3 regions of the Sporosarcina sp. SG10008 genome follow, and region 1 is predicted to be linked to each of the others. Evidence: riboswitches for the same ligand, from Rfam matches in the RefSeq annotation. Region 1 holds a riboswitch; each other region holds the start of a gene.
What was found. Region 1 has a riboswitch for preQ1 ahead of ACGLYD_RS17780 (QueT transporter family protein). Riboswitches for the same ligand answer to the same signal wherever they lie in the genome.
Positions count from the first base shown of each region.

Region 1 (4,083 bases):
TGATATCATGAACGACATTGGCATAACATTGAACATTTCGAAAATCGTCAGTTCTGTACTGGATTGCGTCAAGTCGACAAGCCCTTTTTTCTGGATATCAATCGCTGTCGTTCCAAACGCTGAGAACCAGAATGTAACCAGCAAAGTAGGTGCAGCAAGTACGCCAATCATGAACTCCCTGATTGTACGGCCTTTTGAAACACGGGCAATGAACATACTGACAAACGGTGCCCATGAAATCCACCATGCCCAGTAGAATATTGTCCAGTCGTCAAGCCATTTCCGGTCGGTAGAGTCCAATGGTGCTGTACCGAAACTCATTTGGACAAGGTTTGAAAAGTAGCCGCCAAATGAATCAGTGAACATATTGAAAATGAGTAATGTCGGTCCAAGAACGACGATAAATCCAAGCAGTGCAAGAGCAAGGACTAAATTTGTATTCGATAAATATTTTATGCCCTTACTTAATCCTGACCATGCAGATGCAACGAACAGGACCGTGACGATTGCGATGATGACAAATTGTGAAAAGATATTGATCTCAACACCAAATAAGTAGTTTAGGCCTGCATTAATTTGAACAGCGCCGAAGCCGAGTGATGTAGCAACGCCGAATGCTGTTGCGAAAACGGCGAGTACATCGACGAGAGTACCCCATGGTCCAACCATTTTTTCACCGAATATCGGCTTCAATGTTGCTGAAATTAATCCCGGTTCCCCTTTGCGGAACTGGAAGAAGGCTAAAGATAGCGCAATGACTCCGTACATGGCCCATATGTGAATCCCCCAGTGAAAGAAAGATTGACGTAAGGCTTCTTTGAAAGCAGCATCCGTATTTGGATCTTCCGAAGCAGGACTGATTGCAAAGTGTGATAATGGTTCAGCGGCACCATAAAAGACTAGGCCGATACCCATCCCGGCGGAAAACAGCATGGCAACCCATGTAACTGTTGAAAACTGCGGACGGTCCGTATCTTTTCCAAGCCGGATTTTTCCGTATGGACTGACGATGAAAAAGAAACTGAGCGCTAACATAAATGACATGAGCAGCATATAGTACCAACCGAAAGACGACGCAACAAAGTTTCGGACATTCGTTGTAACAGCCTCAAAACTTTCAGGTGCAAACGCGCCATATCCGACGGTCAAAATAATCAGACCAATTGTGATGTAAAAGACATTTGAAATTTTCTTCATAATTCCCCCTCGTGGAGCTGGTAATTTGGAAACAGCTTCTTACTATACTAGCAAAGCATATTGAAAGCAACCAATCGATGTATTTAGTATTTTCTCTTATAGCGATTTCCATACCTTTAACGGAACGATACCCTATCTTAAATAAAACAAAACCGGCTGAAAATCCGTAGATTTTCAACCGGTTTTTCAATCTTCATCTTTAATGTCACGATCGGGTGGAATAGGTTCGTTCCGCCATTCATCGATTTGGTGTTTTAACATTTCGAGCTGTTCTAAATAGAGTCCAAACTGATCTTTGTTAATAAGGAATTTTTCACCATCATGGACGGAACGGATGCGACCTTCCCGCACGTACTTTTCTACTTGTTCGACAGGCATACCTAGATGTTCAGCGGTTTCTTGGATTGTTATGTACATAGGATCCATCTCCTTAAAAAATCCCCTCTATTTCAATCGCTAACAGTGAAATGGAGGGGATGGGTTATGTTAAATAAGTTTTTCGAATTTCAAACGTTTATTTAAAATCATCATAATCGGAATCCCGATAGCCATAACGACGAATTCACCAATTGCGACTGTTAACCATGTAAGTAGGAAAGGAAGTTCTAATGCTAGGTTCAACTCGAAAGCAATGATGAACATTGTAAAGGTGAAGACAAGCGTGTTGAAGACCATTCGCTTGAATATTCCGGATATGAATTTAGCAGAAAAAATCGTGATTGAAAGAGCTAGGATTGATTGGCTTACCCCGAAAAATAAGTCATACATGCCAAGTGGGGAAAATAAGTTTGTCACAAATACGCCAAGCACAATTCCAAATATGAGCTTCTTATTGAACACGACGAGATGGTTGAACATCTCAGGGATTCTAAATTGGATAGCTGAGTATGCTAATGGTGCTATTAATAGGGATACAGCTACATATAAAGCGGCGATAATCCCGCTAATGGCCATTGTTTTTATTTTCATTATTCATTTCCTCCTAGTTTTTTTAGCGTGGGATGGTTGACGAACCACGTGTTAAAAAGCCTGCAATCCAGTGTATCATAGTGTTTTTGATTCGTACATGTCAATACATGTGAAAAATGAAGAAGTAAGAATTTGGATAGGATAAATATCGATGTTCGAAGTCTTGTTGGGGCCATGAAACAGCTCGGTATAAATGATCGAGCAAAGTGTAGGAAAGATGAATGTGGTTAATCAAGGCGAGGGAAAAGAGCTATCAACCTCTAGGGGAAATAGCTCTTCTTTGGGAGTTTAATGAATTTTCTAACCTTTAGGATCTAAAGGTTTGTTCGCTTTTTCATCCAGTTCCGTATGGCAGTAATAACTTCTTTTAATTCCATCCCGCTATCCGTTAGCTCATATCCAACTATAGTAGAAGAAGGCTCAAGTTGTTTTTTTGTAACGAGGCCTTCTTTGATTAATTCATTCAGCCGTTCTGTTAAAAGTCGATCTGATATCCCTGGAATACCCTCAGTGATTTCATGAAAGCGCTTGGGTCCGGACATCAGTGTATAAATAATTACCCCCATCCATCTCTTACCAATAAATTCAATTGTATCGTGAAAGTTGTTGCAGACATGTGATGAATTCCCACAATTTTTCGGTTGATTCACTAGTCGAACCTCCATTCTGCTTTATCTTTCATCTATCTTAACATGTATCGTTAGGGTTGACATAACAAACTTACTAATGGTAAGTTGAATACGGGTACTTACTATTAGTAAGTTTTAGAAAGGGAGGCAATACAATGACTACAACATTGAACTCACATTTATATAGTGTAATGAAGGAAAGAAAATCGGTAAGGGTGTTCGATCCGAACGCTACAATCGCAAAAGAGGAAATTGCAGAAATGCTGAAGCTGGCAACAATAGCTCCTTCATCTAGCAACCTGCAATCTTGGAGTTTTATAGTTATCCAGGACCCCGAGGTGAAGAAAGAACTGCAAGTAATCGCGAACAATCAAGTCCAGGTGGGGGATTCATCTGCCGTTATCGCTGTCTTAGGTAATATCGATGCGTATAAAAAAGTGGAGCAAATCTATACACAAAATGTTGCAGAAGGTCATATGGATGAGTCGATTAAAGATCGTACGATTGCCAGTACGAATGCGGTCTATCCAACTATTCCAAGAGAGGCAAGAATGAATATCGCTTCTTTCGATGCGGGGCTAGTTTCTATGCAATTGCTGTTGATTGCCAAAGAAAAAGGCTATGATACTTCAACAATAGGTGGCTTTGACAAAGTGAAATTTGCTGAGAGATTCGACCTTCCTAGTGATCAATTCCCAATTGTACTGATTGCCTTAGGAAAGGCCGCTGCCCCGGCATACGGGTCTTCCCGCTTGCCTTTAGATGAAGTTGTGCGTTTTATATAAGAAATTTCTTGCCCGGGATGCTACATGCATTTCGGGCTTTTTGTATACCATCATCTTAACTCGCTAGTTGAGATGATGTGTATACAGAGTTTTAGTCAGTAAAAATGTCACATGTGTTGATTAACCAAAAACAACCTGAAAATCACTTAATCAAACACTAGGCGCTTCATGTGCAGTTACTTTTGGATTGCTTTGGATTGAACGACCTCTATACGATTACCGAGATGTCTTGAAGTGTAGGGATGCGACTTCGTCGCATCCCTACACTTTTTTTCGGTAATCGTATGGTGCTTATTCATCCGTCACGCTCCAAATGCATACATACACAAAGTGCTAAATCTTTTTGGGACGAAAGAATAGCGGGGCTTCTTAGCTGGATAATAGCCACCAAAGATACAATTTTGGCGGCTGATGTCTTCTCCATAGGCTTGTCTTTTTTAGTTAAGAAAGAGTCACTTTCTTATAGTCCATCGCATGATAACACGAGTAATCTTTACTAAAAG
Region 1 is NZ_CP172607.1:3,794,357-3,798,439, reverse strand. Features, by position in the region: gene ACGLYD_RS17790 (BCCT family transporter) at 1-1,197, opposite strand, end outside; gene ACGLYD_RS17785 (excisionase family DNA-binding protein) at 1,384-1,614, opposite strand; gene ACGLYD_RS17780 (QueT transporter family protein) at 1,684-2,166, opposite strand; PreQ1 riboswitch class I at 2,174-2,220, opposite strand; gene ACGLYD_RS17775 (winged helix-turn-helix transcriptional regulator) at 2,481-2,816, opposite strand; gene ACGLYD_RS17770 (nitroreductase family protein) at 2,951-3,580, shown strand.

Region 2 (4,083 bases), 1.9 Mb from region 1:
GTTGCCGAACGGAATCCTGATCTGAAGGAAACTGTTGTTCAATTGACACGAGACCATGATTTGCTACGGATTATCGTGAAGGATATTGAACAACTGCGTGAGGACGAAAATCTGAGTCCTGCTGTACTTCATAGGTTTCATGCATTAATCGTCGTCAATGAAATACATAGCCGCGATGAAGAACGCATGCTTTTTGAAAACTAATACTACTTTAAGCGCCATTAACCGGTGCTTTTTTCTTTGATATATAGTTAGGAGATGGTCCAAATCGAAAAAGCTTTATCGATATTGACAACATATTTTGGGTATCCTTCTTTTAGGACAGGTCAGGAGCAAGTTATCCGGGGCGTTATGAGCTATCAGGATACACTTTGTGTTATGCCGACGGGGGGCGGGAAGTCTGTCTGTTACCAAGTGCCCGCACTCGTGATGGATGGCACCGTTCTTGTTATTTCACCACTTATTTCACTGATGAAAGACCAAGTCGATGCACTCCACCAAGTAGGGATTCCCGCAGCGTATATCAATAGTTCACTTTCATCAGAGGAATACTTTGAAACAATGGAGAGAGCCGTGTTGGGCGAGTATCAGCTTCTTTACGTCGCCCCTGAACGTCTTGACTCACCGTCTTTCAAAAATCAGTTGCGGCGGATGACAATTCCGATGGTCGCTATTGACGAAGCACATTGTATTTCGCAATGGGGTCACGATTTTCGTCCAAGTTACCGCAATATAAGCAGTATTGTTTCTCTATTTGATAAAAAGCCGGTTCTCCTTGCACTAACAGCTACTGCCACACCAGCTGTCCGGGAAGATATTTGCCGTCAGCTTGGAATTAGTGAAAATAATACGGTTATGACAGGATTTGAGCGGGCAAACCTCACTTTTTCGGTCGTCAAAGGGCAAGACCGTGAAAAATTTGTAAAAGAATACGTCCGTAAAAATGAAGGAGAAGCGGGCATTATTTACGCTGCTACACGAAAAGCGGTTGATCATGTGCACGACATTCTTCAAAAAAGTGGAGTGTCTGTTGCGAAATATCATGCTGGACTTGGAGATATTGAACGTCAGTCTGGACAAGACCGTTTTTTGAATGATGAGGCGTCAGTCATGGTTGCGACAAATGCATTCGGCATGGGAATTGATAAATCCAATATCCGCTATGTTATTCATTACCAGATGCCGAAAAATATGGAGAGCTATTATCAGGAGGCAGGGCGTGCAGGACGTGATGGGCTTGACAGTGCTTGTACTGTGCTATTTTCATCACAGGATGTACAAACCCAGCGTTTCTTGATTGATCAATCACAAGACCCAAGCAGAATTCCGGCAGAGCTTGAAAAATTGCAGTCAATGATTGACTATTGCCATACAGAAACATGCCTTCAGAAATTCATTATTTTGTATTTCGGAGAGACAGATGTGAAGGACTGCGGTCGCTGTGCAAATTGTACCGACACACGTGAAAGTACGGATGTGACTGAAGACGTTCAAAAAGTATTGTCATGTGTCATTCGAATGGGACAACGGTTTGGCAAGGCGATGATTGCACAAGTATTAACAGGATCTCGGAACAAGAAGGTGATTGAATTCGGTTTCGATAAATTAACGACATACGGTTTAATGAAAGGGCGTAGCGCAAAAGATATATCTGATTTCATCGAGTTCATCATTTCAGAAAGTTATCTTGGCGTGGAGAATGGGCAGTTTCCAACCATTTACGTCAGTGAACAAGGGAAAGATGTGCTGACAGGTAAAGTGACAGTCAATCGAAAAGTGACTGTTATTACAATGCAAGTTGCGAATGATGATCCACTATTCGACCAGCTTCGTGCACTACGTATGAAACTGGCTCAAGAAGCGGGTGTACCGCCGTTCGTCGTCTTTTCAGATAAAACGTTGCGTGATATGGCGGCAAGAATGCCTGTTACAAATGATGATTTCCTCGAAGTAAATGGTGTTGGTCTTGCGAAATTGGAAAGATACGGGGAAGCTTTCATGGAAGAAATCAAGACTTTTCAAATGCAAAACGCATAAAAACCATCCGGACAATGAACAGTCCGGATGGTTTTTTGTTATCAAATTATCTATTATCAACTTTTTCCGGATACATATCGTGATTCATCATCCGGTGTTCCGCCATTTGTACATATTTTGTTTCGGGTTTGCCATAGTTGCAATAAGGATCGATTGACAAGCCGCCACGCGGCGTAAATTTCCCCCATACTTCGATATAACGCGGTTCAATTAGTTTGATTATGTCATTCATAATAATATTGACGCAGTCTTCATGAAAGTCGCCATGATTTCGGAAACTGAATAGATATAATTTGAGTGCTTTACTCTCCACAAGTTTTTTATCCGGCACAAAACTGATATACATCGTCGCGAAATCGGGTTGCCCTGTCATCGGACAAAGTGATGTAAACTCCGGACAGTTGAATTTAACAAAGTAATCGCGATCCACATGCATATTGTCGACAGCCTCTAAAACATCGGGGTTGTACTCGTACACGTATTTCGTGTTTTGATTGCCGAGCAAAGTTAAGTCGGTCAATGTTGCTTCATCTCTTCCAGCCAATTAAAAAAACCTCCCGTATATTTTGTCAGGGAGGTCCATAGGCGCCGGGAAAACGGCCATATCGAATGCACATGGCGTAAATTCCGTCATCCATAGTTTTTTATAGAGGGTCGCTATGAACCTCTCCCGAACAGGGTATTCATTTCGTATCTGACATTATAGGACGTGCGATGATTTGTCAATAGATCCTTTTTTCTTCAAGCCAATCAAGGCATATAAAGCGACAGCGAGGAGGATGAATCCTGTCAGCATGAAAGCGCCTCGGTACTCCAAGTCCAAGAATCCAATCAAGCTTGAACCTGCAACGACACCAATCGAGAAGAACGCGTAAAAGTAACCATATGCTTTCCCGCGAAATTCAGGAGATGAAGAATCGATTAGCAGCGAGTTGATGGATGGGAAGAGGAAAGCGAATCCAGCCCCATAAATACACATTGCAATATATAAGTAATTCAATTCCTCAACTTGACTCAGGAACAGCATACTTAATCCCATAAGTGTTATTCCGAATGCAAGTGTCACAACTGGCCGTACACGGTCAAAAACTCGATTGATTGGCAATAAGAAGATGAGAATAGCGACGACGCCAAATGTGCTTAGTAACAACCCCGTTGTTTTGGTATCAAATCCAAGTGATTCAACTTTTAGCGGCAACACAAGGGCAAGTACACCTTGTGAGAACATTAAGAAGAATGCTCCCGCGAATGCTCTGACCATCCCCGGATGTTGGAAAAGATATCTGACACGGAAACTGTCAGCTCCTTTTGAAGGCTGTTTTCGTACATATGTAAACGATCGGAGAACAAAGAATGCAAGTATTGCCAGTAGCATCATGATGCCGCCGTTGACCGCCATAATGAAAGGTGTACTTGTTTTAGCTGCCACAATACCACCATAAGCTGGACCGATAATCGCTGCCAATCCAACGAATGCACCTGAAATTGCAACACTTTTACCTCGTTTAGATTCTTCTGCACGATTTGCCAGGAAAGTGAACGCAGCTGGTACAATTAGCCCTTCCATAAAACCATGGACAAAGCGGACACCGAGCAATGACATTGGTCCATCAACAAACGCGTAGAGGAAGAGAGAGAGTGCCGAAGCAAATAGTCCAAGTACGAGTATGAAAAAAGGTCCTCTTTTGTCAGTCATGAAACCGGAAATGACATTCCCGATAGTATTTGAAAATGAATACATACCAACTGCAAGTCCAACTAAAAATGGTGTAGCACCAAGAGATAATGCAAATGGGCTCATGACAGGCAGTTGCGAAAATAAATCAAAAAACGAGAAGAAAACGATGAGGTAAACAAAACCACGCATAATGAAGCCTCTTTTCAATTAATAGATAACATCCTACCCTATACTTTAGCATTATTTGGACCTAAGGGGAAAAGGAGAGATTGTGAACAAAACATATTCTTTAGCAATTAATGAAAGATAACGATAAGATTAATGAAATATATGAATGGGTAAAGGGGGAAACGGTGAGTGGGCTTTTT
Region 2 is NZ_CP172607.1:1,000,549-1,004,631, forward strand. Features, by position in the region: gene ACGLYD_RS04915 (hemerythrin domain-containing protein) at 1-204, shown strand, start outside; gene recQ (DNA helicase RecQ) at 259-2,037, shown strand; gene queF (preQ(1) synthase) at 2,084-2,581, opposite strand; PreQ1 riboswitch class I at 2,668-2,711, opposite strand; gene ACGLYD_RS04930 (MFS transporter) at 2,738-3,904, opposite strand; gene ACGLYD_RS04935 (hypothetical protein) at 4,073-4,083, shown strand, end outside.
Region 2: another riboswitch for preQ1. It lies ahead of queF (preQ(1) synthase); the one in region 1 lies ahead of ACGLYD_RS17780 (QueT transporter family protein).

Region 3 (4,083 bases), 2.3 Mb from region 1:
TTAACGCATCAAAACCTTTTTCAACAAGCTCTTCAAGCTCAATACAGCTCGTAATAATTTCTTTAGGGTTAATTTCGCCAGAATCCATCATATCAATTGTTTTCTGGAATACTGCAGGCTCATAAGCTAGTGTTGATGTAATTTTAATACCGGAAGCCGTTAAATCCATTGGTGAGAAGGAAACTGGTTTCGGGAATATAGATACAATAACAACCGTCCCCCTCGTTTTTGTGATTTTAATTGCCTGGTTCAACGTAATTTCTACGCCAGCTACCTCGAACGAGACATCAAAGCCTTCAGGTTCAATCTCTTTTCCAACTTCCAAAGGATTCACTTTACCTGAGTTGAACATATGTGTAGCTCCTACTGCCAACGCCTTTTCCAAGCGCTCTTCAGACAAGTCAAATACAACAATTTTGTTAGCACCCTGTGCTTTTGCAGCAATGATTGTCAATAATCCAATCGGGCCAGCACCAAATACAGCAACCGTTTGACCAGCTTGCAATCCGCCTTCTTTCACGGCCTGTACAGTAACTGCCATCGGTTCTACAAGTGCGCCTTCTTCAAGAGATAAACCTTTCGGAAGTGCATAAACGTTTTTCTCAGATACGACTGCAAAGTCTGCAAATCCACCGTCAGAACCTAGTCCAACAAACGTGAAGCCATCATATATATCATACTCAGACGATTTAGTGCCATATGTAATCAACGGATTGATAACGACACGATCTCCTGCTTTAAAGCGTGTCACATCAGAACCAACTTCCTCAACAATACCTGAAAACTCATGCCCTAACGTTAGTGGCGCTTCCTGGTTTGTCAATGGATCCGGACCATTTCCTGGAATTAATACTGGGCCTTCATGGTATTCATGCAAGTCACTGCCGCAAATACCAGTCCATGCCACTCGTACTTTTACATCATTTGCAAGAACTTCTTTCACTTCACGCTCTTCAACACGAATATCATTGGCTTTATACCATACTGCTGCTCTCATTGATAATTCATCTCCTTAAGTTGTTTGCATAGTTATCATACACCTAATTAAACAATTCATTAAACGATAGACTTATAATACGCGGATTGTATTATAAGAATTGTGTGCGCAACTGTTTCCAAACCCCTCTTCTAATCCCTTCCATCACCTATTTATGTTATCATTAACGTTGTTCAAAAAAAGAGGTTCGAAAACTCCCTCTCTAAAAAACTAAGGAGATGTTTTATAGTGAAAAATGAAAAAGCGGTTGTCGTCTTTAGCGGCGGCCAAGATAGTACGACATGCCTGTTTTGGGCATTGAAAAATTTCCGTGAAGTTGCTACGGTGACGTTTGACTATGGTCAGCGCCATTCTGAGGAAATCGAGTGTGCTAGAAAAATTGCAGATGAGCTTGGAGTATCGTTTAAAGTACTGGATATGAATTTGATCAACCAACTGTCAGCAAATGCCTTGACGCGAGATGATATCGAAGTGAATGAAGTAGTAGGTGAATTGCCGTCGACTTTCGTTCCAGGCAGGAATCATTTATTCCTGTCATTTGCCGCGGTCTATGCAGATGCGATAGGTGCTCGGCACTTAATTACGGGTGTCAGTGAAACGGATTTTAGCGGTTATCCTGATTGCCGTGACAATTTTATAAAATCGTTGAATGTGACACTGAATTTAGCTATGGACGGGCGGTTTGTCATCCATACGCCTTTGATGTGGCTCGATAAGTCCGAAGTTTGGGCTTTGTCTGACGAACTTGGTGCGTTCGACTTTGTGCAGAACAAGACACTTACTTGCTACAACGGAGTTCCGAGTACAGGCTGCGGGAAATGTCCTGCCTGTGTGTTACGGAATGACGGTCTCGCTACCTATTTATCTAAAAAGTCTGTAGGTGTCTCTGAATGATGCAGCAATTTTATCCGCAAGTTCAGCATTCATATCGTTTTGAATTAAACAAAGACATGCATTTTTCTGCGGCACATTTCATTCCAAGCGAAGATGCTGGAAAATGCCAAGTAATGCACGGTCATACGTATTACTTAAACATAACAATTGGAGGAAATGAACTGGATTCAATCGGTTTCCTGATTGATTTCAAGGAACTCAAAAACCTCATTCATGATAAATACGATCATTCTGTGTTGAATGATCATCCTGAATTTAAGAACAATTTCCCGACGACCGAGAAATTGGCAGAACAGGTTTGCAAATCAATCCAGGAAGTTCTTCTAACTAGAAACAACAAGCCTGTCTGCCTTCAAGTCATAGTCCGAGAAACGCCGACTAGCTATGTCATCTATCGTCCTGAACAGGAGGTAGTCCTATGAAGATTCCTGTTATGGAAGTATTCGGTCCGACTATTCAAGGCGAAGGAATGGTCATGGGGTTAAAGACGATGTTTGTTCGAACAGCTGGATGTGATTATTCTTGTTCTTGGTGCGATTCCAGTTTTACTTGGGACGGTTCGGGAAAAAGCACTTCGAAACAGCCGGCAGAAATCATAGATGAACTTAAAGCAATAGGCGGACAGTCATTTTCACATGTCACAATTTCAGGTGGGAACCCTGCCCTTCATAAAGGAATTGGGGAACTTGTCGATTTGTGCCACGAACAAGGTTGGAAGGTCGCAGTTGAAACGCAAGCTTCTTTTTGGCAGGATTGGTTATTGAAAATTGATGACATCACGCTTTCCCCAAAACCACCAAGTTCAGGGATGGTGACGGATTTCAGTAAACTGGATACGTTCATGGAGAAACTGATTGAAACGACTGCTACTTTGAAAGTCGTCATTTTCGATGAAAAGGATTTCAAGTTTGCGGAAGAGGTCCATCTGCGATATCCGGCGTTTCCTTTCTTTCTACAGACAGGAAATGACGATACGACGACAACTGACGATGCACTTCTCGTTTCGACATTGTTACAACGATATGAGTGGTTAATTGATTTAACAGTCCACTCCCCTATAATGAATGATGCCAAAGTGTTGCCACAATTGCATACTCTGCTATGGGGGAATAAACGCGGCGTCTGATAAGACTTATTCATTTCTCTGTGATCAGTATTGCATCTCTATTTTTGACATATAAAGATGATTTAATAAAGAACCAAGCGTCGGAATTGTTCTAATCCGACACTTGGTTCTTTTACTTGTGAAATTCACTATAAATCGATGAAGGCAGTTTTCTAAATTGATCGGTTTGTAAAGGCAATAAAAATAATAAAAGGTCCTCTTTTGTTCCCTTCCAATCTTCCATTCTCCCCATTGAAATCACTTCAACTATTACTTTTACAACAGATTGAGCCGACACGTTGTCATTTTCCACATCTAAATTTCCTCACTATTAGCCACAATATTAACGAAAAGATCCCAACATTAAAATGGTTACCAAATTTGCGATATGTTAAAATTCTATGATAAAATAAAATCATTCAAAGAAGAAACTATAAGAGCATGCTCTTATAATCAAATATTTGAAGTGAAAGTAGACCGTTAACACGTATAATCATTACCAATAAAGTTAATCTTCAATCAGAGGGGGGTTCTTCATCCCCCACTGATTGTTTAAAGAACTTAGGCTAAGTGCGCCACGTCCTGTGGCAAAGCCTAAGTAACCAACAGGGAGGAATGAACTGCAATTCCTCCTCGTTGGCCCTAACCATTCGGGCTTTTACGGGCATTTGATCCCCCACTTATTCTTCTTGTGTCCTTTAAGACTTGAAGTGGGGGTCTTACTGCCCGTTAATGCGGGATAAAACGTACTCGTTCTGAAAATTAGATAGTTTAAGGGGTCGTTTGAAGATGATAACGGAGAATAAAGAACAAACTATATTTGATCACGCTGGAAATAAAATAAAAACAGACAGAGAAATTGATATAATCACTAGATTCGAAGAGCCATTGATAGTAATTTTAGGTAATGTTTTAAGTAACGAAGAATGTGATGAACTAATCAAATTGTCAAAGGACAAAATGCAACGTTCAAAAATTGGGAAGACTCGTGAAATAGATGAACTGAGAACAAGTAGTAGTATGTTTTTTCAAGAAAGTGAAAGTGAAAACGAAACTGTTGCTAGAGTCGAAAAGAGAATTGCGACTA
Region 3 is NZ_CP172607.1:1,360,049-1,364,131, reverse strand. Features, by position in the region: gene ACGLYD_RS06600 (2,3-butanediol dehydrogenase) at 1-997, opposite strand, end outside; PreQ1 riboswitch class I at 1,174-1,217, shown strand; gene queC (7-cyano-7-deazaguanine synthase QueC) at 1,226-1,891, shown strand; gene queD (6-carboxytetrahydropterin synthase QueD) at 1,888-2,313, shown strand; gene queE (7-carboxy-7-deazaguanine synthase QueE) at 2,310-3,017, shown strand; gene ACGLYD_RS06580 (hypothetical protein) at 3,130-3,309, opposite strand; gene ACGLYD_RS06575 (2OG-Fe(II) oxygenase) at 3,786-4,083, shown strand, end outside.
Region 3: another riboswitch for preQ1. It lies ahead of queC (7-cyano-7-deazaguanine synthase QueC); the one in region 1 lies ahead of ACGLYD_RS17780 (QueT transporter family protein).